Regions from separate parts of the Variovorax sp. TLI9-5A genome, predicted to be linked through region 2. Evidence: riboswitches for the same ligand, from Rfam matches in the RefSeq annotation. Region 2 holds a riboswitch; the other holds the start of a gene.
The links. A riboswitch is a leader RNA that binds a small molecule or an ion and turns the genes downstream of it on or off. The one in region 2 is predicted to bind cobalamin.

Region 1 (15,773 bases), 1.0 Mb from region 2:
ATCAGCTCGCTCATGGCCTTCGACACGGTGGCGCAGGGCGCGACCACGAAGCACTGCCCCTCGGCCGCGTAGACCTGGCTCGCGGCATTGTTGACCTCGGGCCCCAGCGCGTAGGCCGCACCACGGTACAGCGAGAAGCTCGGCCATGCGCCGCAGTGGATCTGCTCGTTCTGAGAGTACATCGCGTACTTGCTCAGCGGCTGCAGGTGCTCCCAGCACGAGAGCGAGCCGATGTTGCCCAGCGGCGTGCGGACCACGGCGAGGTCGGAGCCGTCGCCTTCGCCGAACACCGTGCGCTCCACATGCGTGGGCTTGAGCTTGCGCCGCGTCTGCACCGTCTCGCCCTGGTCGTCGATGAGCGCCTGCGCGATGTAGAGGCTGCCGGCGGCCTTCTCGCTGTAGCCCAGCGAGACCCAGATTCCGAGACTGCGCGCGGCCTCCTTGATGCGGTCGAACTCGGCCGAGCCGACGACCAGCGAGTTGTCGTGGTAGCGCTGCACGAACTGCATGCCCCAGGCCGGCGAATCGAGCCAGATCCACCACGGGTAGCCGGGCACCCAGGTCTCGGGAAAGGCGATGAGCTTCACGCCCTGTTTCGCGGCCTGCGTCATGAGGTCGATGGTTTTGTCGACGGTGCCGTCGAGGTCGAGGAACACGGGGGCGGCCTGCACTGCGGCAACGCGCAGCTTGGGGTGGACGGTGGTCGGCATGAGGCTTCTCCAGATGCAATGAAAGTAACGAGGCGTGGTCCGCAGGCACCGGGTTTGCGCTGTGGCATGCGGGTTGCTTGAAGCGTAGATTCGCGCCGCCTGAACGCCTTGACCCGGTTTGGCGGCGTTCTTGTTCCAGCGTTGCATCCGTTCGTTGCCCAGGCCTTCCGAGGAATCTCCATGACCCAGCTGCTCAGCACCGACGCCGTCCCGCGCGACCAGCGGCTCGCCTACTGGACCGACATGATCTGCAACGTCTACGTGCAGCTCGGCTGCGACCCGGTGCGCGAGGGCGAAGCCGGCGATTTCGAAGGCAGCATCCGCCAGCACACGCTGCCCGGGCTCGACGTGTCGGTCGTCACCTCGGGCCCGCAGAAGGTGATGCGCACGCCGGGGCACATCTCGCATTCCAGCGACGACTACTTCCTCGTGAGCATCCAGGCGCGCGGCCAGGGCGTGGTGAGGCAGGACGGCCGCGACGCGGTGCTGTCTGCCGGCGACTTCGCGCTGTACGACAGCACGCGGCCCTACCAGTTGCTCTTCGACCAGTCTTTCGAGCAGATCGTGCTCAAGCTGCCCGGCGAGCGCCTGCGCAGCGAGCTGCGCGATACACAGGCGCTCACGGCCACCACCGTTTCAGGCCGTGAGGGCGCGGGGCATCTGCTGCTGGGCATGATCCGCACGCTGCGCGAGGACATCGACACGCTGCAGCCGGCCTCGGCTCTCGCGGTGGCCAACGGCGTGCAGAACATCCTGGTGGCGGGGCTGCAGACCCTGCCGGCGGCGAGCGCGCCTTCGCTCAGCAATCTGGCGGCTTACCATCTCGCGCGCGTGAAGCGGCGCATCGACGAGCAGCTGGCCGATCCGTCACTCTCGGTGAGCACGCTGGCGACCGGGCTGGGGGTGTCGGTGAGCCACATCCACCGCGTGTTCAAGAGCGAGCCGCTCACGCCCTCGCAGTACATCTGGGAGCGCAGGCTGGAGGCATGCAGCCGCGACCTGCTGGAGCCGCGCCTTGCGGGCCGCCCCGTGGCCGACATCGCCTATGGCAGGGGATTCAACGACGCGGCGCATTTCAGCCGCGCGTTCAAGGAGCGATTCGGCTGCTCGCCGCGCGAATGGCGGCAGCAGCGCACGCAGTAGCAGGCTGGCTTACTGCACCAGCAGCACCGTGGTGTTCGTCTCGGCGATCACCTTGGTGGCGACGGAGCCCATCAGCGCGCGGCCCAGGATGCCGTGGCCGTGCGTGCCCAGCACGATCAGCCCCGCCTGCGCAGCCGCGGCCGACTTGAGGATTTCCTCCGCGATGTGGCCGTGGCGCGCATCGACCGTGTAGTTCGTGATGCCCTGCGCAGCGAGCTGCGCCTTCACCGGCTCGATCACCTTGGCGCTTTCCTCGGCGTAGTAATCGGAGACGATCTCCTTGCTGAGGTGGCGCGTGACGTGGCCCGAGATGCCGGTGCACACGTGCACGATGACCAGTTCGTGGCCGTCCACGAACATGGCGCGGTTGGCAACAAGATAAGCCAGCGCCTTCTGCGTGTAGGCGCTCCCGTCGACTGCGATGAGGATTTTCATGGCCCCGTTATACGGCGCGTGCCGCGCAGGCGGCAACGAGTCGCACCGAAGGCCGAAGGGCTATGCGCCTCCGGAAGATCAGCCGCGAATCAGCCGTGCAAGCCCTTCCAGAGCATGTAGGCCGCCAGCATGTAGAGGATGCTCGCGAACACGCGCTTGAGCTTCTTCACGGGCAGGCTGTGCGCCGCCTTCGCGCCCAGCGGCGCGGTCAGCACGCTGCACAGGGCGATCACCGCCAGCGCAGGCAGCCAGATGTAGCCGAAGGAACCTGCCGGCAGGCCCTGCACCGACTGCCCGCTCACCGCATAGCCCAGCACGTTCGCCACCGCGATAGGAAAACCCAGCGCCGCGCTGGTGGCCACCGCGTTGTGGATGGAGATGTTGCACCACGTCATGAACGGCACGCTGATGAAGCCGCCGCCGGCACCCACCAGGCCCGAGATGAAGCCGATGGCGCCGCCCGCCGCGAGCTGGCCGCCGGTGCCCGGCATCTGCCGCGTGGGCGCGGGCTTCTTGTCGAGGAACATCTGCGTGGCCGAGAAGCCCACGAAGAGCGCGAAGAAGATCGCCAGCGCCGTGCCCTTGAGCAGCGAGAACACGCCCAGGCTGCCCACCAGGCTGCCGATGACGATGCCGGGCGCGAGCCGCCGCACGATGTCCCAGCGCACGGCGCCGCGCTTGTGGTGCGCGCGCACGCTCGACACAGAGGTGAAGATGATGGTCGCCATCGAGGTCGCGATGGCCATCTTCACCGAAAGATCGGCCGGCGCGCCGCGGTGGCCCATGATGATCGTGATGAACGGCACCATCAGCATGCCGCCGCCGATGCCCAGCAGGCCTGCGAGAAAACCGGTGCCGAGCCCGAGGGCGGCGAGTTCGGCGATGAGGATGGGGTCGAGCAGGCTGGAGACGTTCACGGAAATTCTGTATCGCAAAAAGCAACGGCCCCGAGCAGTGTGTGCAGGGGGCCGTGGCGGAAATAGGTGTCTGCAAGTGGGCGCCGGACTCGCATCCTGAACCGGGGTTCAGGTGGGCGAGGGCAGCAGGACTTCGGGTTCATCTGACGCGAGATGATCACACCCGTCGAGCGATTTACCAAGCCCGGCTCCGTAGAGCATTGGAACAAGGACATATAAAGCCCAACGCGCACCGCAGACGAATCGGATTTTACGCTCCGCCCCGCAGCCGGGGAACCCGTTCAGAGCAAATGTCCATCGCCCGCCAGGGCCTGATCGAGTCTTTGAATGAGTTGGGCGGCCTTCGGGTCGGTGTCTGTGGTATCTGCGGCAACGGCAGGCGCGGGCGCCGCGGTGGCGGCGGCCTGCTGCGCGGCGAGGTCGAACGCCAGGTTCAGCGACGCCAGCACCGCGATGCGGTCGCGGGCCTTGACTTTTCCCGCGTCGCGGATCTTGCACATGGCGGTATCCACGCGTTCGACGGCTTCGCGCAGCTGCGCCTCGCCGCCATCGGGACAGCCGAGCAGATAGCTCTGTCCCATGATCTGTACTTCAATCTGCTTCATGCGGGGGAATCTTCGGAAGGTGGTTCAGCCGGCAACCGTTCGAGCAGGGCGTCGAGGCGCGTGCGGGCCGCGACGAGCCGCGACTTCAGAGCGTCGCGTTCGCGCGTGAGCGCATCGACCTGTTCCTGCAGCAGCGCGTTGGTGCGCTGCACCTCTTCGTGACGCACGAGCAGTCGTTCGACGCGCTCGGCGATCTGGTCGATGGGGCTGGAGGCGGGCATGGTTGGCGATTGTAGTTTCCCGGGGAGGCGGTCCCGCCGAGGCCGGACGCGGCGCCCGGCATGCCCGGGATTCTGCGGCTTTGCCGCCCGCCGATCAAACCCTTCGTCGGGCGCTCAGCCCTCGCTCAGCCGCACGTAGGTGGCCAGCAGCGCGCTCTTGGCGACCACGCCCAGCAGCACCGGGTTGGCGGCGCTCTCGATCAGCGGCAGCCGCTCGCCGAGGTGGTCGAGAAAGCGCTGCAGCGCCTCGCCCAGCCCGGTGTCGGCGGTGATCGGCAGGATCGCCTGCGAGAGCAGGGCGCCGGCCGTCGTCTCCTGCGGCGCGGTACCGAGCGAGGAGAGGGGCACCACGCCCAGGTAGCGGTTGCCCGCGTCCACCACGTACAGGTACTTCACGGGGTACTGCAGAAAGAGCTTGCTCATCGCCTCGCGGTCCGCCTGCGGGCCGACCACGGTTTCGGCCGGCTGCACCAGGTCGCGCATGTGCAGCCCGCGCAGGCGCATCTGGTCGTCGCGCTGGGCATTGCGGTGCAGCGTGATCTCGTACATCGAGCCCGCGTTGGCCGAGCGCGCCACGAAGTACGCGATGACGCTCGCGGCCATCAGCGGCAGCATGACCTGGTAGCTCAGCGTCATCTCGAAGATCATCAATATCGCCATCAGCGGCGCTTGCGTGGCCCCCGCGAGGAACGCTCCCATGCCGACGATCGCGTAGGCAAAAGGCGCCGAGCTCGCTGCCGGCCACAGTGCCTGCACGCCTTGGCCGAAGAGGGCGCCGATCATGCAGCCGAAGAAGAGCGCGGGCGTGAACACCCCGCCCACCGCGCCCGAACCTGCGGTTGCCATCGTCGCCACCGCCTTGGCGAGCAGCACCATCGCGATCAGCGTCCACGCCCACGGCGTGTGCAGCACCGAATTGACCACGCTGTAGCCGTTGCCCCAGACCTCCGGCATCGGCACCGACACCGCGCCCATGACCAGCCCGCCCAGCGCAAGCCGCCAGGGCAGCGCCAGCGGCAGCCGCGAGAACAGCGCCCGGCTGCCCTGCAGCGCGCGCAGGAAGCCCACCGCCGCGAAACCCAGCAGCACGCCGAGCACGCAGAACAGCACGACCTCGGTGCCGTGGATCTCCGGGAACGGCGGCATCCTGTAAGGCGGCTGGTAGCCCGGCAGCGCGCGCATCGCGACGTTGGCGACCACCGAGGCGATGATGATCGGCCCCACGCTCTCCATCGCGATGGAGCCCAGCACGATCTCCGCGACGAAGAAGGCGCCGGCGATGGGAGCGTTGTAGGCGGCGGTGAGGCCGGCCGCCGCGCCGCAGGCCACCAGGAGCCGCAGCCGCTCGGCCGGAAAGCGGAACACCCGCCCCAGCAGCGAGGACGCCAGCGCCGCCAGCTGCACCATCGAGCCCTCGCGCCCGATGGAACCGCCGGTGCCGATACTCACCAGCGACGACGCGCTGCGCGCCAGCGTCTGCGCCACCGGGATGCGTCCGTCGCCGAGCACGATGGCTTCCATGTAGTCCGACGTGGCGCTGCGCTGCGCCACGCGCCTGGCCAGCACCAGCAGCAGCCCCGCCACCAAACCGCCCAGCGTGGGGCATGCGATGCGCGCCCACCAAGGCAGATGCTTCGCCATCGCCACCAGCCCTTCGCCGGGACCGAGCACCAGGTGCTCGAAGGCGAGAAGCGCGGCGCGGAACAGTTCGGTCGCCAGCGTGCCCAGCAGCCCGGCCACGATGGACCACAGCAGCATCGACTGCCAGCCCGAGACACCGAAAAGTCGCTGCAGCGCCGAACGCAGATTCAGGAAGATCGAGGCGGGCCGCATCATGGCTGTCGATGTTAGCGGGGGCGCAACTTTCGACTTAAGCCCTGCCGGGCAGCGCATAAAATCGCCCCGTTGGTGCTCGCGCCGTGGTTCGCACGGCGCAGTTCAACGGGAAGCAGGAGTGGAAGCCTCCCGGTCGATCGTATGGGATCGCATCGGACCAAGGCCGAAGCCGCCTGCGCTGCCCCCGCAACGGTCAAGCAGACGGTGCCGCAAGGTGCCAACCCCTTTCCATCGAAGCCACTGGATGCCCTGAAACAGGCGTCTGGGAAGGCGGCAAGGAGTCGTTCTGCCAGCCCGGATACCGGCCAACAAGGCGGCTGCCGCATGCGTCGAAGATGAATGACGAACGCATGCGCGGCCATTGCGCCCAGGCGCCGGCGGGGAGGCCGGCCAGGGGTATTGACGTTCGTTCGCTTGATTCATGATTTCCCACGTTTGCTCTTTCCGCGGCTGTGCTCCCGCGCGCCGTTTCCGCCACGCCTGCCTGCCGCTGGCGCTGGTTTCCGCCTTCGGCAGCCTGGCCCATGCGCAGGAGGCGACCACCCTGCGCGAGACGGTCGTCACGGCCAACCGCACGCCGCAGGCGCTCTCGGAGCTCGTGGGAGACGTCTCCGTCGTCGACAGCAACACCATCGAGCGCAGCGGCGCGACCGGCGTGGCCGACCTGCTCGCCCGCCTGCCAGGCATCGAGATTTCTCGCTCGGGCGGCGTGGGCAACACCACCAGCCTGTACATCCGCGGCGCCGAGACGCGCTTCACTGCCGTGTACCTCGACGGCGTGCGCATCGACTCGCAATCCACCGGCGGCGCGGGCTGGGAAGGCATCCCGCTCTCGCAGATCGACCGCATCGAGGTGCTTCGCGGTCCGGCCGCGGCGGTGTACGGCTCCGACGCCGTGGGCGGCGTGATCCAGCTCTTCACCAAGCGCGGCGAGGAGGGCGTGTCGCCCTACGCCGGCATCGGCTTCGGCAGCAAGGGGCTGCGCAGGATCGAGGGCGGCGTGAGCGGCCAGTCGGGCCTCTTCGACTACTCCTTCGGCGTGGCGCATGAAGAGAGCAAGGGCTACAACGTGCAGCCGGTGTCGAAGCGCAATGTGGTCAAGGACGGTTTCACCAACCCCGACCGCGACGGCTACAACAGCACTTCGGGCAACGTGAAGCTGGGCTACCAGATCACGCCCGACCAGCGCATCGAGGCCACGCTGCTTTCCAGCGACATCAAGGCCGGCTACGACGCCACCGTGTCGTACAAGACCAGGCTGCCGATCCTGTTCGCCAACGACATCTCGAACAACACGCTGCAGACCGCCGGCCTGACCTGGTCGGCCAAGTGGAACGACGTCTACAGCACCCGCGTGCAGGTGACCGATTCGCAGTCGGTCTACAAGACGCAGCCTTCGTTCTACCGCACCGAGACCCGCCTGCGCGGCTACCTGTTCCAGAACGAATTCCGCTTCGGACCGCACCTCGTCACCGCCACGCTGGAGCGCCGCGAGGACGCCCTGGAGAACGCGCCCACCACCACCTCCAAGCTGCTCTCGCGCGACCGCTCGCAGGACGCGATTTCGCTCGGCTACGGCTTCGTGAAGGGCCCGCACTCGCTGCAGCTGCACGTGCGCCACGACAAGGACAGCGAGTTCGGCGGCAAGACCACAGGCAGCGCTGCCTACGGCTACGCCATCACGCCGTCGCTGCGCTTCACGGCCTCGGCCGGCACCGCCTTCCGCGTGCCCACGCTGTACCAGCGCTTCAGCGAATACGGCCTGGCCACGCTCAAGCCCGAGTCGAGCCGAAACCTCGAGCTGGGCCTGCAGTACACCGAGGGCGCGACGCAGATGGGCATCGTGGCGTATGCCAACCGCGTGCAGAACCTGATCGTGTTCGACGGCTCGGCCAAGGGCTGCGCGTCGTCCTTCGGCTGCTACGCCAGCACCGCCCGCGCGCGCTACCAGGGCGTCACGCTCTCGGGCAGCCACCGCATCGGTGACGTCACGCTGCGCGGCTCCTTCGACTTCCAGGACCCGCGCGACCTCGCCACCCACAACCTGCTCGCGCGCCGCGCGCAGCGCCACGCCACCCTGGGCGCCGACTGGCGCATCGCGGGCTGGACGCTGGGCGCCGAGGTGCAGACCTCCAGCCGCCGCTACGACGACGCCGCCAACAGCGTGAAGCTCGGCGGCTACACCGTGCTGAACCTGTCGGCCACCACGCAAATCACGCGCGACATCAACCTCGTCGCGCGCGTCGACAATGTGGGCAACAAGGACTACCAGTTCGCGCGGCTGTACGCCAATGCCGGCCGTACCGCCTACGTCGGTCTCAAGTGGACGCCTCACTAAACAGCCAGCCATACCAGCCGGGCGGCACCGCCGGTGCCGCGGCGGCCTCCTGCGCCGCTGTGCTGGTGGCCGCCCCGGCCTCGGGGCAGGGCAAGACCACGGTCGCGGCCGCGCTCGCCCGGCTGCATGCGCGCCGGGGCCGGCGCGTGCGCGCCTTCAAGTGCGGCCCCGACTTCCTCGATCCGCACTGGCTGGCGCTGGCCACCGGCGCGCCGGTGCATTCACTGGACCTCTGGATGACCGGCGAGGCCGACTGCCGCGCGCGCCTGCATACGGCAGCCGCCGACAGCGACCTGCTGGTCATCGAAGGCGTGATGGGCCTCTTCGACGGTACGCCCAGCGCCGCCGACCTCGCGCAGCGCTTCGGGCTGCCGGTGCTGGCGGTGATCGACGCGCATGCCATGGCCGGCACCTTCGGCGCGCTGGCTTACGGGCTGCAGAACTTCCGCGACGGCCTGCCATGGGCTGGTGTGCTGGCGAACCGCGTGGCCAGCGAAAGGCACGGCCAGATGCTGAAGGACGCGCTGCGCGACCCTTCGCAATGGCTCGGCGCCTTGCCGCGCGATGCCCGTTTCTCGCTGCCCGAGCGGCACCTGGGCCTCGTGGCCGCAACCGAACTCGGCGACGCGCTGGCGCGGCTGGACGCGGCCGCCGACGTACTGGCCGACACACCGCTGGGCCGCATGCCAGTCGACAAACTGCCGCAGGTGCGCTTCGAGGCCTCCGCATCCGACGAGGCGCAAGCCGTGCCGCCGCTGCTGGCCGGCCGAACCATCGCCATCGCGCGCGACGCCGCCTTCTCGTTCATCTACCCGGCGAACCTCGACGTGCTCACGGCGCTGGGCGCGAAGCTGAGCTTCTTCTCGCCGCTCGCGGGCGACGCCTTGCCGGCCTGCGACGCCGTCTGGCTGCCCGGCGGCTACCCGGAGCTGCATGCGCAGGCGCTGTCGGCTTGCACGCCGATACGCGAATCGCTCGCCGCGCACGTCGCTGCGGGCAAGCCGGTCTGGGCCGAGTGCGGCGGCATGATGGCGCTCTTCGACGAGTTGGCCCAGCAGGAGGGCGCACAGGTCCAACGACTCTGGGGCCTGCTGCCGGGCCGCGTGACCATGCAGAAGCGGCTCGCCGGACTCGGTCCGCAACAGCTTTCCCTCGGCAGCCATGTGCTGCGCGGGCACACCTTCCACTATTCGAGCTGCGAGACACCGCTGGAGCCGGTCGCGCATACGGCCCGGCCCGGCGCTACGCAGGCCGTCGGTGCGCGGGCCGGCGAGGCGCTGTATGTGCACGGTCCGGTGCGCGCGAGCTACTTCCATGCGTGGTTCGCGTCCAGTCCGCAAGCCACGGCCCGTCTTTTCGGCGCCATGCCCATCGAGTTGGAGAGCCATGCCGCATTCGACCAAGCCTGAAACCGTGGTGCACGAATTCATCCTGGGCGGCCAGAAGAGCGGCAAGTCGCGCCGCGCCGAGCAGCGCGCCATCGACTGGCTTGCGGCCGGCGCGCGCGCGCGCCGCGCCGTGCTGATCGCCACCGCGCAGGCCTACGACGACGAGATGCAGGAGCGCATCGTGCGCCACCAGGCCGACCGCGCCGAGCGCGTGCCCGGCATGCGCACCATCGAGGAGCCCATCGAGCTCGCGCGCGCCATCGTCACCCAGAGCACGCCCGAGACGCTGGTGGTGGTCGACTGCCTCACGATGTGGCTCACCAACCTGCTGATGCCGATGTCCTCCGAAGACGCCCGCCCCGTGACGCGCACCCCGGCGACGCACATCGCGATGTTGCTGGTCGCGCTGCGCGATGCGCCAGGGCCGGTGTTGCTGGTCGGCAACGAGATCGGCCTTGGCGTGATCCCGATGGGCCGCGAGACGCGCGCCTTCGTCGACGCGCTGGGCCGCCTCAACCAGGACGTGGCCGCCGCCTGCGGCCGCGTCACGCTGATGGCGGCCGGGCTGCCGCTGAACCTGAAGGCGCCTGTCGCATGAAGATGATCCGCATCACGCTGGCGGCTTTCGGCCTGGCCTTTTTCGCCCTGGCCGCGCACGCACTCGACGTGGTCGACGAGCGCGGCGTTTCCGTGAGCCTGCCGCAGCCGCCGCAGCGCATCGTCTCGCTGCTGCCTTCGCTCACCGAGTCGGTCTGCGCGCTCGGCGCCTGCGACCGGCTGGTGGGCGTGGACCGGTACTCCAATTCGCCCGAGCGGGTGAAGACGCTGCCGCAGCTCGGCGGCGGGATCGATCCGAACGTGGAAGCCATCGTCGCGCTCAAGCCCGACGCGGTGCTGCTGGCCAAGTCCTCGCGCGTCACGCAGCGGCTGGAGGCGCTGGGCATGAGGGTGCTGGTGCTCGAACCCAAGAGCCACGCCGACGTGCGCCGCGTGCTCGACAAGCTCGACCAGGTGCTGGGCACGCACGAGGCGCCAAAAGTCTGGCGCGTGATCGATGCCAGCGTGTCGGCCGCCGCGCAGTCGGTGCCTGCAGGGGCGAAGGGCATGCGCGTGTATTTCGAAGTCAACAGCGCACCGTACGCGGCGGGCGAGTCGTCCTTCATCGGCGAGACGCTTTCGCGGCTCGGCATGAAGAACATCGTGCCGGCATCGCTTGGCCCGTTCCCCAAGCTCAACCCCGAGTTCGTGGTGCGCGCGAACCCCGACCTCATCATGGTCAGCGTGCGCAGCGCCCAAGGGCTGGAGCAGCGGCCCGGCTGGGCCGGCATCCGCGCGGTGCGCGAGGGCCGCATCTGCCGCTTCAGCGCCGAGCAGTCCGACGTGCTCGTGCGCCCCGGCCCGCGCATGGACGAGGCTGCGCGGCTGATGGCGCAGTGCATCGCCGACAAGGGCGGCAAGCGATGAATGCGGCGGCCGTCAGGCACACCGCCCATCTGCGCCGCGTCCTGCTGCTCGGCGCCGGCCTGCTGGTGCTGGGCGCGGCGCTGATGCTGCTGGGCCTGGGCATCGGCAGCACCGGCTTCGAGAGCCTGTTCGCCGCGCGCCACGACCCGGTGGCGCTGCAGATCGTGTGGGACATCCGCCTGCCGCGCACGCTCGGCGCCTGGCTGGCGGGCGCTCTGCTGGGGCTGGCCGGCGCGGTGGCGCAGGGGCTTTTTCGCAATCCGCTGGCCGATCCGTATCTGCTGGGCAGCGCCTCGGGCGCCTCGCTCGGCGTGGCTGTGGCGCTGCTGATGTTCGGCGGCTCGGCCGCGAGCACGCAGTGGGTGATGCGGCTCGGGCTCACCGGGGCCGCCTTCCTGGGCGCGGTGCTGGCGGTGATGCTCACGCTGATGCTGGCGCGCGGCGTGCAGCAGACGCTGCGGCTGCTGCTGGCCGGCGTGATCGTCGGCGTGGTGCTGGGTGCGGCCAAGGACCTCATCACCATCGCCTCGGCCGACATCCTCCAGGCCATCCAGGGCTTCATTCTCGGCAGCACCGGCCTCGTCGGCTGGAGCGCCTGCGCGGTGATGGCCGTGGTCGGCGCGGCCTGCCTGCTCGCGGGCTGGGCGCTGGCGCCGGTGCTCGACGGGCTCGCGCTCGGCGAGGCCACCGCGCGCAGCCTCGGCCTGCCGCTGGGCGCGATGCGCGCGGCGCTGGTGGTGGTGCTGGCGCTGGCCACCGGCGCCGCCGTGGCGCAGACCGGGCTGATCGCCTTCGTCGGCCTCGCGGCGCCGCATCTCGTGCGCTCGGCGGTCAAGACCACGCATGCGCGGCTGATCGTGCTGTCGGCACTGATGGGCGGGTTGCTGCTGATGGCGGCCGACCTGCTGGCGCGCTGGCTGATCGCACCGCAGGAACTGCCCGTGGGCGTGCTCACGGCCGTGCTGGGCGGCAGCTACCTGCTGTGGCTGATGCACCGGCGCAGCGCGCGGAGCGGCGTGGCATGAGCCGAAACGACACTCCCGCCGCGCTCGAGGCGCGCCAGCTGAGCGCCACGCTCGGTTCCACCGAGGTGCTGCACGGCATCGACCTGAAGTTGCCGGCCGCGCGCTGGACCAGCATCGTCGGCCCGAACGGCGCGGGCAAGTCGACGTTGCTGAAGGCGCTGGCGGGGCTGCTCGCGCATCGCGGCGAGGTGCGGCTCTTCGGCGAGGCGCTGGGCAAGGTGCCGGCGCGCGTCCGTGCGCAGCGCCTTTCGTGGCTGGGCCAGAGCGGCACGGGCGAGGGCAGCGCCGACGACCTGATGGTCTACGACGTCGCCATGCTCGGCCGCCTGCCGCACCAGCGCTGGCTGGCCACGCCCGGCGAGGCCGACCGCGAGGCCGTGGAGCGCGCGCTGCGCAGCACCCAGGCCTGGGACTGGCGCGACCGCCCGCTGGGACAGCTCTCCGGAGGCGAACGCCAGCGCGTGCTGCTGGCGCGCGCGCTCGCCGTCGAGGCCGAGGCGCTGCTGATGGACGAGCCGCTGGCCAACCTCGACCCGCCCCACCAGTCCGACTGGATGCAGATCGTCCGCGCGCTCGTCGCCGAAGGCCGCACCGTGGTCAGCGTGCTGCACGAACTGCCGATGGCCCTGGCCGCCGACGAGCTGGTGGTGATGAACCAGGGCCGCGTCGTGCACCACGGCGCCTGCGACGACCCGGCCACCCATGCGGCGCTGGAGCAGGTGTTCGACCACCGCATCCGCGTGCATCGCGTGGCGGACCAGTGGATTGCGCTGCCGAAGTAGCCACACGCCAGGAAATACGGAAACAACCTCACCATGCAGATCGAAACTCCCCCCAGCGAAAAGCCCTACGAGAAGCCGGAGGGCGAACGCCGCGGCATCGTCGTCGTCAACACCGGCGACGGCAAGGGCAAGAGCACGGCCGCCTTCGGCCTCGCGCTGCGTGCGCACGGCCGGGGCAAGGCCGTGAAGATCTACCAGTTCATGAAGGTGCCGACCGCGCGCTTCGGCGAGCACCGCATGTTCGAGCAGATCGGCATTCCCATCGAAGGGCTGGGCGACGGCTTCAGCTGGAAGAGCCAGGACCTGGAGCGCTCGGGACAGCTCGCGCGCGACGGCTGGGAAAAAGCCAAGGCGGCGATCCTGTCGGGCGAGTTCTTCCTGGTGGTGCTCGACGAGATCACCTATCCGCTGATCTACGGCTGGCTGCCGCTCGAAGGCGTGCTCGAAACCCTGCGCGCGCGGCCCAGGCACGTGCACGTGGCGCTGACCGGCCGGCGCTGCCCGCCGGAGATCATCGAGCTGGCCGACACGGTGACCGAGATGACGCTGGTCAAGCACGCCTTCAAGGCCGGCATTCCCGCGCAGCGCGGCATCGAGGACTGAAGCCCATGGCGATGGCGCAGCAGGCTTTCGCGGCCGACGAGGCGAGGGCGGTGTACCGGGCCATCCACGAGCGGCGCGACATGCGCCACTTCGCGGGTGGCGAGGTCGCGCCCGAGGTGCTGCGGCGGCTGCTGGACGCGGCGCATCACGCGCCCAGCGTGGGCTTCATGCAGCCCTGGCGCTTCATCCGCATCCGCGGCGAGGCGCTGCGGCAGCAGCTGCATCGCGTGGTCGAGCAGGAGCGCGTGCTGACCGCCCGCGCCCTCGGCGAGCGCGAGGACGAGTTCATGCGCCTGAAGGTGCAGGGCCTGCTCGATGCGGCCGAGCTGCTGGCGGTGACGCTGGCCGACGGCCGCGAGACGCACGTGTTCGGCCGCCGCACGCTGCCGCAGATGGACCTGGCCTCGGCCTCCTGCGCCATCCAGAACCTCTGGCTCGCGGCGCGCGCCGAGGGGTTGGGCATGGGCTGGGTGTCGCTCTTCGATCCGCCCGAGGTGGCCGCGCTGCTGGGTCTGCCTGAGGGAGCCGAGCCCATCGCCTTGCTGTGCCTCGGCCCCGTGAATGCCTTCTACGAAGAGCCGATGCTGCAGCGCGAGCGTTGGGCGAAGCGCGAGCCGCTGGCCTCGCTGGTGTTCGACGAAGGCTGGGGCCGGCCTTCGGACCTCTTCGACCAACCAACCGCCGTGGAGCGCCCCTGATGCTGGCCTTCGACTCCGTTCTCTTCGAGCTTGCGCGCCTCTTCCTCTGGCCGGTGACGCTGGGCGTGCTGCTGTCCTTCGTCTATGCCGTGTACTGCCTGGGCGCGTTCGGCGTCGAGTACCTGCAGCGCCGCCGAGATCCCGTACGCGCGCTGGTGCTGCAGCCGCATGCGCAGGCCAGCCAGGAGCAGATGGAGCTGGTGGTGCTCAAGCAGCTCGAAGGCGTGCGCCTGTGCAGCCGCGTGGCGCCGATGCTGGGGCTGATCGCTACCATGATCCCGATGGGCCCCGCGCTGGTGGCCGTGGCCTCGGGCGAATCGCAGGGCGTGGCGCAGAGCCTGGCGCCGGCCTTCGCGAGCGTGATCGTGGCGCTGGCCTCGGCTTCGATCACCTTCGTGGTCTACACCGTGCGCCGCCGCTGGCTGATGCGCGAGCTGGTGACGGTGCTCGATGCGCGGGACCGCCTCTCATGAGCCGGCGCCAGTTTTCCATCCTCAGCAGCCTGGACAGCGACGACGACGATCCTGTGCTCTCCACCATCAACCTGATCGACGTGTTCATGGTGGTGATCGGCATGCTGATGATCGCGGTCATCAACAACCCGATGAACCCCTTCGCGCAGGACAAGGTGACGATCATCCGCAACGAAGGCCAGCCGGACATGGAGATCGTGACGCGCGAGGGCCGCAAGATCACGCGCTTCAAGGCCAGCGGCGCGACAGGGCAGGGCGATGGCGAAAAGGCCGGTACCGCCTGGCGGCTGAAGGACGGGACGATGGTCTACGTGCCGGCGGATGCGGAGCTGGCTGGTTCGGGCGGGAAGTGACGCGGCTTCTTGTTTTCGCCTGGCTCTTTCTTGCCGGGGCGGGGTTCCTCCTTCCGGCGCATGCACAGTCGCAAGAGGCGAATCGCGTCGTTGTGCTGAGCACCTCGCTGGTGTCGCCGGCGCGCGTGGTGCGGCTGCAGGCGGTGGCGCGCGAGGCGGGAGTGCCGCTGCAGGTGCTGTCGGCTTCGCAGGACTCGCCCGAGGCGCTGGCCACCGCGATCGACGGGGCAAGCCTGCTCGTGATCGACGCGCCGCACGTCAGCGTGGCGCAGGCGGCGGCTGCGCGTTTCGGCGACACGATCTCGCGCAGCGCGGTGCCCTATGTGCTGGTCGGCGAGTTCGCGCTGGTGGCGAAGGGCCAGACGACTGCCGCCGCACCGCTTGCGGCCGGGCGCGGCATCGATGCCGCCTGGGCGCAGCGGCTGCGCGAGTTCTGGCGCTTTGCTGGCGCGGCCAACCTGGGCGCTGCGATGAAGGCGCTCCGGCAGCCCGGCAGGCTGGACGGGCTGCCCGATCCCGTGCCCCTTCCGCTCGCCGGCATCTACCACCCGGGCTGGTCGCGCGTCGAAACGGACATCGCCGCCATCCAGCGCCTGCCGGGAAGGGGCACCGTCGCCATCGCCATCAACAGTGCCACGGTGACGGGCGACGACACCGGCTGGCTCGATGCGCTCATCGCATCGCTGGAAGCCCGAGGCCTGCGCGCCTACGCCTTCTACGGCCCGCGCCAGCAGAAGGACCTGTTCTTCCGCATGACGCACGACGGCGCGCAGCGCGCGGCA
Region 2 (15,773 bases):
CGAGGGCGGTGTGAGCGCGCCGCCGCTTTCCCTGGCGCGCGCCTTTCTCTTCGTGCCCGCCGACCGGCCCGAGCGCCATGCGCGTGCGCTGGCGACGGGAGCGGGCGGCGTGATCGTCGACCTCGAAGACGCCGTGGCTCCCGAGCGCAAGGTGCAGGCGCGCGAGCAGCTCGCGGCCTCGTTCGCAGCGCTGCCCGCCGGAGACCGGCGACGGCTGCTGGTGCGCATCAACGCGGCCGGCACGCCTTGGCATGACGACGACCGCGCGCAGATCGGAGCGCTCGCCGCGCAGGGGCTGATCGCCGGCATCGTGCTGCCCAAGGCGGAGCGCGCGGCCGATCTCTCGCGGCTGGCCGAGGCGGCAGGCCCGTCGGCCGCGCTGGTGCCGCTGATCGAGTCGGCCGCCGGCCTCGCCGCGGTCGGCGAACTCGCCACCGGCCCTCAGGTGCTGCGCCTGGCCTTCGGCAACCTGGATTTCCAGGCCGACCTGGGCCTTGCCTGCGACGCCGACGAGGCGGAGCTGGTGCCGGTGCGCCTCGCGCTGCTGCTGGCGTCGCGCCGCGCCGGACTGCCAGCACCCATCGACGGCGTGACGCCCGACTGGCGCGACGCGGTCCGGCTGGCGGCCGACACCGCGCGCGCGCGGCGCGGCGGCTTCGGCGCCAAGCTGTGCATCCACCCCGACCAGGTCGCGCCGGTGCACGCCGCGCTCGGCCCCACGGCACAGGAGCTGGCGTGGGCCCGCCGCGTGGTCGAGGCCGTGCGCACGGCCGGCGGCGGCGTCGTCAGCCTCGACGGGCGCATGGTCGATGCGCCTGTCGTGCGGCTGGCCGAACGCCTGCTCGCGCTCGAAGAACCGCAACCCTGAGACACCCCTGAGCAGACAACCCATAAAGGAGACAAGCAAGTGACGAGAGCAACAAGAAAGAACTGGAAATTCAGGACCCTGATCGCCGCCTCGGCGGGCGCATGCCTGCTGGCTTTCCAGGCGCCGGCATCGGCGCAGGCCGCATGGCCCGACAAGCCGGTGACGATGGTCGTGCCGTACTCGGCCGGCGGCCCGACCGACGTGGTGGCGCGCATGCTGGCCATCCCGATGGGCAAGTCGCTGGGCCAGCCGGTGATCGTCGAGAACACCGTCGGCGCGGGCGGCACCATCGCGCCAACGCGTGTGGCCAAGGCGGCGCCCAACGGCTACACCATCCTGATCCACCACATGGGCATGGCCACCGCGCCCGCGCTCTACAAGAAGCTCAACTACGACCCGCTGAAGGATTTCGAGTACGTCGGGCAGGTGCTGGACGTGCCGATGACGCTGCTGTCGCGCAAGGACTTTCCGGCCAACAACTACCAGGAACTGCTGGCCTACGTGAAGGCCAACAAGGACAAGGTCACGCTGGCCAACGCGGGCGTGGGCGCGGTGTCGCAGCTGTGCGGCCTGCTCTTCATGAACCAGATCGGCGTGCAGCTCACGACCGTGCCCTACAAGGGGGCGGGCCCGGCGCTCAACGACCTGATGGGCGGGCAGGTCGACCTGCTGTGCGACCAGACCACGCAGACCGCGCCGGTCATCAAGGACGGCAACCGCGTGAAGGTGTTCGGCGTGACCACGCCGCAGCGGCTGTCGAGCATGCCGAACATCCCGACGCTGGACGAGCAGGGGCTCAAGGGCTTCGACGTGCGGGTGTGGCACGGCATCTATGCGCCCAAGGGCACGCCGCAGCCGGTGATCGAGAAGCTCAACGTCGCCCTGCGCGCGGCGCTGCAGGACGACATGGTGAAGCACCGCCTGGCCGAGCTCAGCTCCGAGATCGTGCCGGTGGAGAAGCAGACGCCCGAGAGCCTGCGCACGCACCTTGCGGCGGAGGTGGGCAAGTGGGGCAAGGTGATCCGCGCCGCCGGCGTGCAGGCGGACTGATCTTCTTCAGTCGATGGACTGCGCGCGCAGCGTCTCGTCGAACAGCGCGAGCAAATGCCGCGCGAACAGGTCCATGTTCGCCGGGCGGTCGGCATTGCCGGTCTCGATGGTGCGGCTCACGGTGACCGGGCCGGCGAGTGCCAGGCACACGCGCCCCGGCACGTCGCCGTAGGGGCTGGGCGACGGCCCGGCCGCTCCGCTCTCGGCGATGCCCCAGGTCGAGTGGTGGGTGTCGCGCACCCGGTGGGCGATGAGCCGGGCGTAGGGCTCGGTCTCGCCACGCATGCCGGCCATGTCCTCGGCGGTCAGGTTCAGCAGCGCGCGGCCGGCGCGCCTCGAATAGACGACCGCGCCGCCCTTGAAGTAGGCCGAGGCACCCGCGATGGCGAGCAGGGCGGCCGACACCAGCCCGCCCGCCGAGGACTCGACCACCGCCACCGTCTGGCCCCGCGCACGCAGCGCTTCGCCTACGCGCGCCGCGAGCACGGGCAAGGATTCGGGCAGGGAGGGCGTGGTCATCGGACCTGGAAGCGCGGACCGGGCCGCTTCACGTAGGCCGGTGCGCGCTCATGGCTCGCGGTGTTTCCGTAGACGGTGTCCGCCGGGTAGTACTCGGCCTGCAGCTGCACCTTGGCGGCGGCTTCCTCGCCTGCGCTGTAGGCGATGTAGGCCAGCATCAGGTCGGTACCGGCCGATACCCCGGCCGAGGTCCAGACGTTGCCGTCCTGCACGAAGCGCTGCTCCACCACCTTCACGTCGCCCAGCGCGCGCAGGCGGTCGAGCGATCCCCAGTGCGTGGTGGCGGTCTTGCCAGAAAGCAGCCCGGCCGCGTGCAGCACGAAGGCGCCGGTGCACACCGACATCAGCGTGGTGCATCCGGGCGCCTGGTCGGCGAGGAAGCGGGTCATGGCGGGGTTGTCGACCTCGCGCCGCGTGCCCATGCCGCCGGGAACGAGCAGGCAGTCGAGCTGGGGGCAGTCGGCGAAGGAAACGTGGGGGTTGATCGAGAGGCCCTTGGCGCAAGCCACCGGCTCGCGCTTTTCGGCCACGATCAGGCAGTGCTCGGGGCCGCCGGCCAGCTTGCTCCACATGGTGAGCATTTCCCAGGGGCCGACGAAGTCGAGTTCCTCGACGTCGGGGAAGACGATGATCCCGAAATTCATACTTTGGAACTCCTTGGGTTTTTTGCCTGTGCGGACACGCACGGATGCGAGGATAGAGGGTGAGCACGAAGGCCGCCTCATGACAATCTTCGTGACAGCTGGTTGCAAGCTTGGCTCAGTGTTTTCCTCAGAGGGCTCGTGGCTTGAAACTCGCTAGAGTGAAGGCGGCCGTTCAGGCTTTTGCCATTACACAAAGGAAATCTCATGAGCAAGAAAGTTGCATATGTCACCGGGGGCATGGGTGGCATCGGAACAGCCATCTGCCAGCGTCTGCACAAGGACGGGTTCACCGTGGTCGCAGGTTGCGGCCCCACGCGCGACTACGCCAAGTGGCTGGCCGAACAGAAAGCCGCAGGCTTCGAGTTCCATGCGTCGGTCGGCAATGTCGGCGACTGGCAATCCACCGTCGAAGCCTTCTCCGCCGCCAAGGCCGCGCACGGCCCCATCGACGTGCTGGTCAACAACGCCGGCATCACGCGGGACCGCATGTTCCTCAAGATGACGCCCGAGGACTGGAGCGCGGTGATCGAGACCAACCTCAACAGCATGTTCAACGTCACCAAGCAGGTGGTGGGCGACATGGTGGAAAAGGGCTGGGGCCGCATCATCAACATCAGCTCGGTCAACGGCGCCAAGGGCCAGGCGGGCCAGACCAACTACTCGGCGGCCAAGGCCGGCATGCACGGCTTCACCATGGCGCTGGCGCAGGAGCTGGCCAACAAGGGCGTGACGGTCAACACCGTGAGCCCGGGCTACATCGGCACCGACATGGTCAAGGCCATCCGCCAGGAAGTGCTCGACAAGATCGTGGCCACCATCCCGGTCAAGCGCCTGGGCGAGCCCAGTGAGATCGCCTCCATCATCTCGTGGCTGGCCACGGACGAAGGCGGCTACAGCACCGGCGCCGACTTCTCCGTCAACGGCGGCCTGCACATGCATTAAGCATGCTGACTTACACCTGATCGAAAGACCCGCTTCGGCGGGTCTTTTCATTTCATCGATACGGGTTCCACGGATAGAAAACCGCGAACAGGCGTCCTACAGTTTTCAACCCTCCGGAGGCAAACATGGAAAGCACAACAAGCACTCCCCCTAGAAAGCTCCCGATCTACCGCTCCCTGTACGTGCAGGTGATCACCGCGGTGATCATCGGCGTGCTGCTCGGCCACTTCTACCCGGCGGCCGGCGAGGCGATGAAGCCGCTGGGCGACGGCTTCATCAAGCTGATCAAGATGATCATCGCGCCGATCATTTTCTGCACGGTGGTGGTCGGCATCGCCGGCATGGAAGACATGAAGAAGGTCGGCAAGACCGGCGGGCTGGCGCTGCTGTACTTCGAGGTGGTGAGCAGCATCGCGCTCATCGTGGGGCTGGTGCTTGTGAACGTGCTCAAGCCGGGCGCGGGCATGAACGTTGACCCGGCCACGCTCGACACCAAGGGCATTGCCGCCTACACCGGCCCGGGCAAGATGACCGGCACGGTCGACTTCATCCTGAACATCATCCCGAACACCATCGTCGACGCCTTCGCCAAGGGCGAGATCCTGCAGGTGCTGCTGATCGCCGTGCTGTTCGGCTTTGCGCTGCACCGCTTCGGCGGGCGCGGCACGCTGGTGTTCGACGTGATCGAGAAGGGCTCGCACGTGCTCTTCGGCATCGTCAACTACATCATGAAGCTGGCGCCCATCGGCGCCTTCGGAGCCATGGCCTTCACCATCGGCAAGTACGGGCTCGGCAGCCTGTTCTCGCTGGGCAAGCTGATGGGCACCTTCTACCTGACCTGCCTGCTGTTCATCTTCGTGGTGCTGGGGCTGATCGCGCGCTTCCACGGCTTCAGCATCTGGAAGTTCATCAAGTACATCAAGGAAGAGCTGCTGATCGTGCTGGGCACGTCGTCCAGCGAATCGGTGCTGCCGCGCATGATGGAGAAGATGGAGAACCTGGGTGCCAACAAGACCTGCGTGGGCCTCGTCATCCCGACAGGCTACTCGTTCAACCTCGACGGCACCTCCATCTACCTGACGATGGCGGCGGTGTTCATCGCGCAGGCGACCAACACGCCGATGACGCTCACGCAGGAGATCACGCTGCTCGCCGTGCTGTTGCTCACCTCGAAGGGGGCGGCGGGCGTCACGGGCAGCGGCTTCATCGTGCTGGCGGCCACGCTGTCGGCGGTGGGGCACGTGCCGGTGGCGGGGCTGGCGCTCATTCTTGGCATCGACCGCTTCATGTCGGAAGCCCGCGCGCTCACCAACCTGATCGGCAACGGTGTCGCCACCATCGTGGTCGCCAAGTGGACCAACGAGCTCGACGACGCCCGGCTGCAGGCCGCCCTCAACAACGAGAGCTGGGTGGAGGCGCAGGAGCCCGAGGCGCTGGACGCCGCGCGCACCAGCAAGATGGCTGGCTGAAATATCCGGTTGAGCCTGCCGTCCAGGATGGCCTCCTGAAACAAAAGGCCGGGCATCGTTCCTGCAAAATGGAGCGATGCCCCACAGCGTCTCCCTCATCAACACGATCGCCGCCGGCCTGGGGCTGGCGCTCATCCTCGGCTTCCTGGCGGCCAGGCTGCGATTGCCGGCGCTGGTGGGCTACCTGCTGGCGGGCGTGATCATCGGCCCCTTCACCCCTGGCTTCGTGGCCGATGCGGGCATCGCGGCCCAGCTCGCCGAAATCGGCGTGATGCTGCTGATGTTCGGCGTGGGCCTTCATTTCTCCCTCGACGACCTGCTGGCCGTGCGCAAGATCGCGCTGCCCGGCGCGTTGGCGCAGATCGTGGTGGCCACGCTGCTGGGCGGCGGGCTGGCCATGTGGTGGGGCTGGAGCCTCGGCGCGGCGCTGGTGTTCGGGCTGGCGCTGTCGGTGGCGAGCACGGTGGTGCTGCTGCGCGCGCTCGAAAGCCTGGGCATCCTCGATTCCTTCACCGGCCGCATCGCGGTCGGCTGGCTGGTGGTGGAAGACCTGGCGATGGTGCTGGTGCTGGTGCTCATGCCGCCGCTGGCGGGCACGCTCGGCGGGCAGGGCGCGACGGGCGCGACGGGCGGAGGGGGCGGAGGGGGCGGTGCCGATCCGCTGTGGCAGACGCTGGGCCTCACGCTGCTGCAGGTGGGCGGCTTCGTGGCGCTGATGCTGGTGGTGGGGCGGCGGGTGTTCCCGTGGATCCTCTGGCAGGTCACGCGCACCGGTTCGCGAGAGCTGTTCACGCTGTGCGTGGTGGCGGCGGCCGTGAGCATCGCCTATGCGTCGGCGGCGCTCTTCGGCGTGTCCTTCGCGCTGGGCGCCTTCTTTGCCGGCATGGTGATGCGCGAGTCGCAGTTCGCCCACCGAGCCGCGCAGGAATCGCTGCCGCTGCGCGATGCCTTCGCCGTGCTGTTCTTCGTGTCGGTCGGCATGCTGTTCGACCCCTCGGTGCTGCTCGAGCGGCCGCTGCAGGTGCTGGCGGTGGTGCTGGTGATCGTGGTGGGCAAGTCGGTCGCGGCCTGCGCGCTGGTGCTGGTGTTCCGCTATCCGCTGGGCACGGCGCTCACGGTGAGCGCGAGCCTGGCGCAGATCGGCGAGTTCTCTTTCATCCTGGCCGGGCTGGGCGTGTCGCTGGGCTTGCTGCCGGTGGAGGGGCAGAGCCTGGTGCTGGCCGGGGCGCTGATTTCCATCGCCACCAATCCGCTGTGGTTCAGCCTGATCGCGCCGATGCAGAAATGGCTGCACGCCCATTCCTCCTTCGCGCGCGGGCTGGAGATGCGCGACGACCCGCTGGCCGAGCTGCCCATGACCACAGAGGCCAGGTACCTCTCGCGGCAGGTGGTGCTGGTGGGTTACGGGCGCGTCGGGCGGCGCATCGCGGCCGAGCTCGACGCGAACGACATCCCCTATGTGGTGGCCGAGCAGAACCGCGAGCTGGTCGAGAAGCTGCGCGAGGCCGGCACGCCGGCGGTGTGGGGCGACGCGGCCGACCCGGCGGTGCTGATCCAGGCGCACATCGCGCGCGCCCGCGTGCTGGTGGTCGCCACGCCCGACGCCATGAACGTGCGCCAGATGATGGAAACCGCGCACACACTCAATCCGGCCATCCAGACGGTGATCCGCAGCCACAACGAGCAGGAGGCCCGGCTGCTCACGCAGGAAACCTCCGCCACCGTGTTCCTCGGCGAGCACGAGCTTGCCCAGGCCATGGCCCGCGACGTGGTGCAGCGCGCGGTGTCGATGGCGGTGCCGGCCTGAAAGTCCGGACCGGGAGGCCCGGCTCAGAGATCCTCGATCACCAGCGTGCGGTAGCGCTGGGCGATGGAGTAGGGCACGGTGCGCACCAGCTCCATCATCTGTTCGGCCGCGGCGCCGTCCTTGGTCCTGACCAGCAGGCCCGTGTGGCCCTCGCGCGCCAGCTTGGCGAAGGCGCGCACGGTGGCCGCGTCGGTGCCGGCGGACGGCAGCGGATCGTCGGCGATCTTCACCGTGGGCACGATTTCGCTGAGCACGGTTTCGGCGGGGAGCAGGTAGACCTCGTCGCCGCTCACGCCCTTTTCGATCAGCCGGTGGCCGATGCGGTCCGCGTCCTCCGCGCTCGGGAACATCACCAGCGAGTAGCCGGTCGGGTAGAAGGCGCCACCGATGCTCGAGCGCATGCGGGGTTCAAGAGTGAAATGCTTCATGCTGCCTCCTGTTCTTGTGGAAGTCCCTGAATACAACATTAGGTTGCGCCTGGGCGCTGCTCTGTAGGAGAACCCCTAAAGCTCTGTCAACCGCCCGCCTCCGTCGCCTGTTCAATCATTCAGCAGTCAGCAAGCACCGTCATCCTCGCCTCATGCCTTCTCCCAGGAACATCGCACTCACCGTCCACGAGCTGGAGGCGGGCGAGTTCTACTGGGTGCTGATGGAGGCCGTGGACGGCGCCCCCGGCGACACCACCCATGTCTACGTGCCGCTGGAGGCGGCCCACGAGCCCTATGCCACCTACTCGAACGCGCTGGTGGCGGGCGTGGCCATGATGCGGCGGCTGTTCGGGCCCGACGGCAAGCCGGGCTCCTGAGGCCCGGCGCAAGGCCTCCCGGCCAGGGCTCTCAAGGGGCGCTACCTATAATCCCGCCGTTGCGGCGCGGCAGTTTTCATTGATCGCGGCGCCGGACAACACGGTTCGAAGGTGCCCCGCACGCCATCTCATCGATGGCGACGGGGTTAAACGGGAAGCAGGTGAGCCGCGCCGTCGTTCTCCTCTCTGGAGATCGATGGACGCGTCGATTCCTGCGCTGCCCCCGCAACGGTCAGCGGATCTGGAAACCCTCGGGCTCGTGCCTCCTCCATCGGCACGGGCAGCCACTGCGCTTCGGCGTGGGAAGGCGAGGGCTTCCGCCACGGCGTGATTCAAGACAGAACACGCAGCGGCACTCCGCAAGCCCGGATACCGGCCTTCGCAACCGCCTTCGGACGCTGCGGGAGTGCGTGTCCGGGCCAGCCGCCTACCGCGCCCGCCGCGGGCCGCCGCAGCCCTTTCGCCCCTCCCGCCGCGTCCTTCATCGAGCAGGAGCCTGCGGGGACGCAGGCCGGAGGAGAAGTTTCATGGGGCATGCATCGCAAGGGAGCGATCGCAGGAGAGCGTCGCCGCAGCGGCTGAGGCGCTGGGCGCGGTTTTCGGGTCTTTCGAGTCTTTCACTGGGTTGGGGGCTCGCCCTGGGCCCCTGTGCGACGGTCTTCGCGCAGACGCCCGACGGCCAGACGCTCAAGCCGATCCAGGTCGACGCCGGGCGGCACGCGCCGCTGGCCATCGACGAGCCCACGCAGACCGGCAGCCGCCTCGGCCTCACGCCGCTTGAGACGCCGGCCAGCGTCGAGGTGCTGACGGGCGACACCATCCGCGCGCGCGGCGATGTCTCGGTGATCGACGCCGTCACCCGCACCACCGGCATCACCGGCTCGCCCGGCCCGGGCAACGGCGGCACCGCGCTGGCGGCGCGCGGCTTCCTCGGCCACGGCTCGGTGATGCAGCTCTTCGACGGCACGCGCCTGTACGCCGGCGCTGGCACCGTCACCTTTCCCTTCGACACCTGGTCGGCCGACCGCATCGAGGTGCTGCGCGGCGCGGCCTCGGTGATGTACGGCGAGGGCGCCATCGGCGGCGCGATCAACGTGGTGCCCAAGAAGCCCACGCGCGGCCCGATCCGCAACGAGGCGCTGGTTTCCGCCGGCTCCGACGCCACCCGCCAGGTCGCCTTCGGCAGCGGCGGGGCGATCAACGACAGGCTCTCCTACCGCTTCGACATCAGCCAGCGCAACACCGACGGCTTCATGCAGCGCGGCGAGGCCGAGAGCCTGGCCGTGAGCGCGGCAGTGCGCCTGGACGTGTCGCCGCAGCTGCAGTTCACGCTCTCGCACGACGAGGGCCGCCAGTCGCCACAGCGCTACTACGGCGTGCCGCTGATCGACGGCCGCCTCGGCAGCCAGACCCTGCGCCAGAACTACAACGTGGACGACGCCGAGATCAAGTACCGCGACAAGTGGACCCGCCTCGATGCCCAGTGGACGCCCAGCGACGCCGTGACGGTGCGCAACCAGCTCTACCGGCTGGAGAGCAAACGCCACTGGCGCAACAGCGAAACCTACAGCTACAGCGCCACCACCCGGCGCGTGACGCGCGGCGACTACCTGGAGATCGGCCACGACCAGGAGCAGATCGGCAACCGCACCGACGCCACCTTCAGGCACGGAATGTTCGGCCTCGCCAACCAGGTGCTGGTGGGCTTCGACGTGAACCGCATCGACTTCTTGCACACCAACGACTCGCCCTACGGCGGCCGTTCGGTGGTCGATCCCTTCGTCTTCAGCCCCGGCTACTACGTCTCCCCGGTGGCCTATACGCCGCGCTACAAGACCAAGACCAGCACCTACGCCTTCTTCGCCGAGGACAAGCTGGCCTTCAACCAGCAGTGGTCGCTGGTGGGCAGCCTGCGCTGGGACCACGCGAAGATCGCGCGCGCAGACCTGCAGAACGCCGCCAACAACTTCGGCAAGACCTTCGAATACGCCACCGGCCGCCTCGGCGTGGTCTACGCGCCCGATGCCTCGCAGTCGTTCTATGCGCAGGTGGCGCGCGCGGCCGATCCGCTGGGCTCGCTGGTGACCACCTCGGCCTCGCAGGCGGCCTTCGACCTGAGCACCGGCAGGCAGGTCGAGGTCGGCTACAAGCGCCAGCTCGCGGACAACCGCGGCGCATGGACAGTGGCGGCCTACCGCATCGAGAAGAACAAGCTGCTCTCGCGCGACGCCATCGATCCCACCGTCACCCAGCAGGTCGGCAGGCAGTCTTCGGAAGGCATCGAGGCCACGCTGGATCTGGCGCTGACCTCCACGCTGCGGCTGGAAGCCAATGTCGCCAAGCTGCGCGCGCGCTATGACGACTTCAACGAAGTGGTCAGCGGCAAGCTGGTCTCGCGCGCGGGCAACACGCCCACCGGCGTGCCCGAGGAGGCCGCCAACCTCTGGCTCACCTGGCGCTTCCTGCCGCAGTGGGAGGCCGATGTCGGCCTGCGCTACGTGGGCCCGCGCCAGGTCGACTCGGCCAACTCGCGCAAGATCGGCTCCTACACCGTGGCCGATGCGGGCGTGAGCTGGCAGGCGAACCCGTCGCTCAAGCTCGCGCTGCGCGCCTACAACCTGGCCGACCGGCGCTACCCGGTGTCGTTCTCGAACGGCGGCAACCAGTGGCTGCTGGGGCGTCCGCGCTCCTTCGAGCTGTCGGCGCTGGTCAGCTTCTGATGAACGCGGGCAGGACGAACGCATGACCTCCGCATGGCGCCGCGCCTGGCCGCGCATCCGCCACTGGCTCTACTGGACGCACCGGTGGCTGGGCATCGGCGGCTGCCTGCTGTTCGTCATGTGGTTCGTCTCGGGCGTGGTGATGATGTACGTGGGGTATCCGAACCTCACGGACGAGGAGCGCCTCGCGGGGCTCTCGCCGCTGCGCTTCGGGCAGGCGGTGGTGTCGCCGTCGGCCGCGCTCGAAGCACTGCCGAAGGAGGCGCGCGCCCAGCCTCCGCGGCGCATGGTGCTGGAGATGCAGGGCGGAAACAACGCCGGCCCCGTCTGGCGCATCGTCGATGCGCGCGGCGGTCGGCACACGGTCTCGGCGCGCGACGGCCGCGTACCCGGCCCGGTCGATGCCGCGCAGGCCGAGGCCATCGCGCGCGACTTCTCCGGCCATGCCGGCGCCCGCTGGGCCGAGACGCTGGAGCGCGACCAGTGGACCGTGCCTCAGGGCCTGAACCCGCTGCGTCCGCTGCACCGCATCGAGGTCGGCGACGCGGCGGGCACCGAGCTCTACGTGTCGCAGCGCAACGGCGAGGTGGTGCGCGACACCACGCGTTCCGAGCGCTTCTGGAACTGGCTGGGCTCGGTGCCGCACTGGATCTACTTCACGCCGCTGCGCGCCGATCCGCCGCTGTGGCACGACGTGGTGGTGTGGCTGTCGGCCGCCTGCATCGTCTCGGCGGTGACGGGCATCGTCATCGGGATCCTGCGGGTGCGCCTGAGGCGGCGCTTCCGCAACGGCGCGGTCACGCCCTACAGCGGCTGGATGGCATGGCACCACATCGCGGGGCTGATCGGCGGCTTCTTCGTGCTGACCTGGATCGTCAGCGGCTGGCTGTCGATGAACCCCAATGGCTGGTTCCAGCGCGGCGCGGGCGATGCGGCAGCGACGGCGAGCTACACGGGCGCCGGCAAGTCGCCGTTCCCCTGGCCGCCGGCAGCGCTGCCGGCAGGCGAGGGTGCCGATGCGCCGCGCGAGGCCGCGCTGCTGTGGTTCGACGGCAGGCCGCTGCTGCAGCTGCGTGATGCGAAAGCGCGGGTGCGCGTGATCGATGCAGTCACCGGCGAACCGGCTACCGTCGCGCAGGACGACATCCTGCGCGCTGCCGCCCGCCTGCGCCCTGGCTCGAACATCACCGAAGCCGTGCTCCAGACCCGGGAAGACTTCCACTGGTACGGCCACCACCGCGAGCGCATCGTGCCCGTGTGGCGCCTGCAGTTCGACGACCCGGCGCGCAGCCGGATCTACATCGACCCGGCCAGCGGCCAGGTGGCCGGCAGCAACGACGGCAATTCGCGCCTGCGCCGCTGGCTCTTCAACGCGGCGCACAGCCTCGACTTTCCCTGGCTCATCCAATACCGGCCGGCCTGGGATCTCGTGGTGTGGCTGCTTTCCATTGTCGGCGCCGTGGCCTCGGCCAGCGGCGTCGTGATCGGCTGGCGCCGGCTGCGGCGAAAGCCGAAGCCGGCGGCCGTGCCGGGCGCGTGGCATGAGCCGCGGCGTTCATGAACGGGGCTTGCGTGAGCCTGCCTATCCACCAACAATCAACTTTCGCACCGCGGTGCATTTCAGGAGGTGCTCGATGCACATCGAACCAGGTCTAGTCGACGGATCCAAGATATTCCTCAGCTACGCGACGGCGGCAGCCGCGCTTGCCTACACCGGCAAGGTCGCGTTCCAGATGCTCATGAAGGACGGGCCCGCCGCGCTGGTGCTTCGCTCCGCCATCGCCGTGGCGCTGGTGTTCTGCTTCTTCGAAGTGTTCCCGCACCATCCGGTGGGCGTGTCCGAGGTGCACCTGATCCTGGGCACCACGCTGTTGCTGGTGTTCGGGCTCGCGCCGGCGGCCATCGGGCTGGCGGGCGGGCTGCTCATACAGGGCCTCTTCTTCGAGCCGCAGGACATCCCGCAGTACGGCATGAACGTCACCACGCTGCTGGTGCCGCTGTTCGCCACGGCAGTGCTGGCGCGCAGGATCATTCCCGAGAAGCTGGCCTATGTGGATATCGGCTACCAGCAGGCCTTCAAGCTCTCGCTGGCCTACCAGGGCGGCATCGTGGTGTGGGTCGGCTTCTGGGCGCTGTACGGCCGCGGCAGCGGCGTAGAGAACCTGGGCCAGATCGCCAGCTTCGGCGCCGCCTACATGACGGTCGTGCTGGTCGAGCCGCTGGTCGACCTCGGCGTGCTGGCTGCCGCGAAGGCATGGCGCCGTCTGCAGGGCACCGCCCTCGTCGAGCGTCGCCTGTACGGCGGCGTCTGATCCACGCTTCTCGCACGCGCTTCCTTTTCCCCGAGAGCGCCGCGGCCCACTTCGACAGTGCGCCGCCGGGCGCCCGTCTGCCGCTCATCCATCGCGCCGCCATCGCCGGCGGCGCCTGAAAGACCTTCTCCCATGACACAAGCAAGCAACGCCAAGATCCCCGTCACCATCGTCACGGGCTTCCTCGGCAGCGGCAAGACCACGCTGCTGCGCCACATCCTCGGCCATGCCGAGGGCCGCCGCATCGCGGTGATCGTCAACGAGTTCGGCGAGCTCGGCATCGACGGGGAGATCCTGCGCGGCTGCGGCATCGGCTGCGACGACGAGGGCAACGAGCGCGAGGGCGCGCTGTACGAGCTGGCCAACGGCTGCGTCTGCTGCACCGTGCAGGAAGAGTTCCTGCCGGTGATGCTGCAACTGGCCGAACGGCGCGGCGAACTCGACGCGGTGCTCATCGAAACCTCCGGCCTCGCGCTGCCCAAGCCGCTGGTGCAGGCCTTCCAGTGGCCGGACATCGCCAACATCTTCACCGTCGATTCGGTCATCACCGTGGTCGACGGCCCGGCCGCCGCCTCGGGCCAGTTCGCCGAGAACCCGCAGGCCGTCGACGAAGCCCGCCGTGCCGACCCCAACCTCGACCACGAGTCGCCGCTGCACGAGCTCTTCGAAGACCAGCTCTCGGCCGCCGACCTCGTGGTGCTCAACAAGACCGACCTGATGGACGACGCGGCGCGCGCCAGGGTCGAGGCGCTGGTGCGCGAGGAGCTTCCGCCAGAGGTGAAGATCGTCGCCGCCAGCGAGGGCAAGCTGCCGCTCGCGCTGCTGCTGGGCCAGGGCCGCGCGGCCGAGGCCACCATCCACCTGCGCGAGAGCCATCACGACCACGAGGAAGACCACGACCACGACGAGTTCGACTCGCTCGTGATCGAGCTGCCGCCCGTGGACCGCGACAGCCTCCTGGCCGTGCTCGGCAAGCTGGTCGAGCAGCACACCATCTACCGGGTGAAGGGCTTCGTCGCCGTTCCGGGCAAGCCGATGCGCCTGCTGGTGCAGGGCGTGGGCCGCCGCTTCGACCACCACTTCGACCGCCGCTGGCGCGACGGCGAGGCGCAGCGCACGCGGCTGGTGTTCATCGGCGAAGACCTGGACGAAAGCGCGCTGCGCAAGGCGCTCGAAGAGGCGGGCGCCGTCGCCACGGCCTGACGCCCTGAGCGCATGCACCTGCTGAGCACCCAGCCCGGACGCTTCGTCGAGGACGACAGCGTCGTCACCCGTCTCGACCAGACGCCGGGCGACATCGTGGTGCTCAGCTCGGCCGACACCACGCTCGCGCTGCTCGCCGCCGCGCGCACGGCACTGGCGGCCATCGACCCCGGCTATCCGTCGCTGCGGCTGGCCAACCTCATGTACCTGCGCCAGCCGGCATCGCTCGACCTCTACGTCGACGAAGTGCTGCAGCATGCGCGCGTGGTGGTGGTCGACCACCTGGGCGCCGAATCGGCCTGGGCCTACGGGCTGCAGCAGCTCGAAAAACTGGCCAGGCGCAAGGGCCAGCAGCTCGCGATGTTTTCCGGCGATCTGCAGGAAGACGAAGACCTGCTCGCGCGCGGCACGTTGTCGCGCGCGGTGAGTCGCCAGCTCTGGCAGTACATGCGCAGCGGCGGGGCGGGCAATGCGATGCAGTTCCTGCGCGCGGTCGCCTTCCACGGCCTGGGCCACGGCGAAGCCCCGCTGCCGCCGCGCAGCCTGCCGCAGGTGGCGCTGCACGTGCCGGGCGGCGTGGGAGCGGCGCACACGGTGGCCGGCATCGACGACCTGCGCGCCGGCTGGCATGCGGGCGCGCCGGTGGTGGCGCTGGTGTTCTACCGGTCGCACCTGCTGTCGGGCAATACGGCGGCCTTCGATGCGCTGGCGGCGGCGCTGACCGCGCACGGTCTGAACCCGCTGCCTGTCGCGCTCGATTCGCTCAAGGACCTGCTGTGCCTGTCCACGCTGCGCGAGCTGTGCGCGGAGCACGACGTGCAGCTCGTGCTCAACACCACGGCCTTCGCGGCGCTGGGGCAGGGCGGCCAGGGCGAGGATGTGGAGTTGGCCGGCGACGCCCCCGTCCTCCAAGTGATCGTGAGCGGTGGCAACCGCGAGGACTGGCTGGCCGACAGCCAGGGCCTGCGCCCGCGCGACATCGCGATGCAGATCGCGCTGCCCGAGATGGACGGCCGCATCGTCACGCGGGCCGTGAGCTTCAAGGGCCTGTCGCACCGCTGCGAGCTCACGCAGACCGAGGTCGTCAACTACCAGCCCGAGCCCGACCGCATCGCTTTCGTGGCCGAACTGGCGCGGCGCTGGTGCAGGCTGCGCAGCCTGCGCGCGGACGAGAAACGCATCGCGCTGATCCTCGCCAACTACCCCGGCAGTGAAGGCCGCATCGGCAGCGGCGTGGGGCTGGACACGCCGGCCTCGGTGATGGCGATCCTGCACGCCATGGCAGCCGACGGCTATGCGCTGGGCGATCCCGGCGCGATGCCCGCCGATGGCGATGCGCTGATGCGCAGGCTGCAGGAAGGCATCGCCAACGACCCGTCGCAGTGGGCCGCGCGTCCTGCGTGGCAGAGCTTCGCGCTGGCCGACTACCGGGCG

Region 1: it holds a riboswitch for cobalamin, as region 2 does, so the genes downstream of both, AC1VNX_RS15895 (TonB-dependent receptor domain-containing protein) here and AC1VNX_RS20700 (TonB-dependent receptor) in region 2, are expected to answer to the same signal.

What each region holds. Positions count from the first base shown of each region.
Region 1 covers NZ_CP200310.1:3,350,606-3,366,378, forward strand. Annotated here, with positions in the region: gene AC1VNX_RS15860 (carbon-nitrogen hydrolase family protein) at 1-710, opposite strand, end outside; gene AC1VNX_RS15865 (AraC-like ligand-binding domain-containing protein) at 891-1,853, shown strand; gene AC1VNX_RS15870 (universal stress protein) at 1,863-2,288, opposite strand; gene AC1VNX_RS15875 (sulfite exporter TauE/SafE family protein) at 2,378-3,205, opposite strand; gene AC1VNX_RS15880 (cell division protein ZapA) at 3,487-3,810, opposite strand; gene AC1VNX_RS15885 (hypothetical protein) at 3,807-4,031, opposite strand; gene AC1VNX_RS15890 (ClcB-like voltage-gated chloride channel protein) at 4,146-5,867, opposite strand; cobalamin riboswitch at 5,921-6,191, shown strand; gene AC1VNX_RS15895 (TonB-dependent receptor domain-containing protein) at 6,289-8,205, shown strand; gene AC1VNX_RS15900 (cobyrinic acid a,c-diamide synthase CobB) at 8,190-9,614, shown strand; gene AC1VNX_RS15905 (bifunctional adenosylcobinamide kinase/adenosylcobinamide-phosphate guanylyltransferase) at 9,592-10,191, shown strand; gene AC1VNX_RS15910 (ABC transporter substrate-binding protein) at 10,188-11,057, shown strand; gene AC1VNX_RS15915 (FecCD family ABC transporter permease) at 11,054-12,082, shown strand; gene AC1VNX_RS15920 (ABC transporter ATP-binding protein) at 12,079-12,864, shown strand; gene cobO (cob(I)yrinic acid a,c-diamide adenosyltransferase) at 12,898-13,467, shown strand; gene bluB (5,6-dimethylbenzimidazole synthase) at 13,473-14,165, shown strand; gene AC1VNX_RS15935 (MotA/TolQ/ExbB proton channel family protein) at 14,165-14,638, shown strand; gene AC1VNX_RS15940 (DUF2149 domain-containing protein) at 14,635-14,991, shown strand; gene cobN (cobaltochelatase subunit CobN) at 14,988-15,773, shown strand, end outside.
Region 2 covers NZ_CP200310.1:4,366,077-4,381,849, reverse strand. Annotated here, with positions in the region: gene AC1VNX_RS20750 (CaiB/BaiF CoA transferase family protein) at 1-14, shown strand, start outside; gene AC1VNX_RS20745 (HpcH/HpaI aldolase/citrate lyase family protein) at 11-868, shown strand; gene AC1VNX_RS20740 (tripartite tricarboxylate transporter substrate-binding protein) at 908-1,918, shown strand; gene AC1VNX_RS20735 (CinA family protein) at 1,925-2,437, opposite strand; gene AC1VNX_RS20730 (DJ-1/PfpI family protein) at 2,434-3,081, opposite strand; gene phbB (acetoacetyl-CoA reductase) at 3,286-4,023, shown strand; gene AC1VNX_RS20720 (dicarboxylate/amino acid:cation symporter) at 4,149-5,492, shown strand; gene AC1VNX_RS20715 (cation:proton antiporter domain-containing protein) at 5,569-7,299, shown strand; gene AC1VNX_RS20710 (hypothetical protein) at 7,323-7,727, opposite strand; gene AC1VNX_RS20705 (hypothetical protein) at 7,880-8,104, shown strand; cobalamin riboswitch at 8,198-8,499, shown strand; gene AC1VNX_RS20700 (TonB-dependent receptor) at 8,632-10,824, shown strand; gene AC1VNX_RS20695 (PepSY domain-containing protein) at 10,847-12,385, shown strand; gene AC1VNX_RS20690 (energy-coupling factor ABC transporter permease) at 12,459-13,136, shown strand; gene cobW (cobalamin biosynthesis protein CobW) at 13,269-14,339, shown strand; gene cobN (cobaltochelatase subunit CobN) at 14,352-15,773, shown strand, end outside.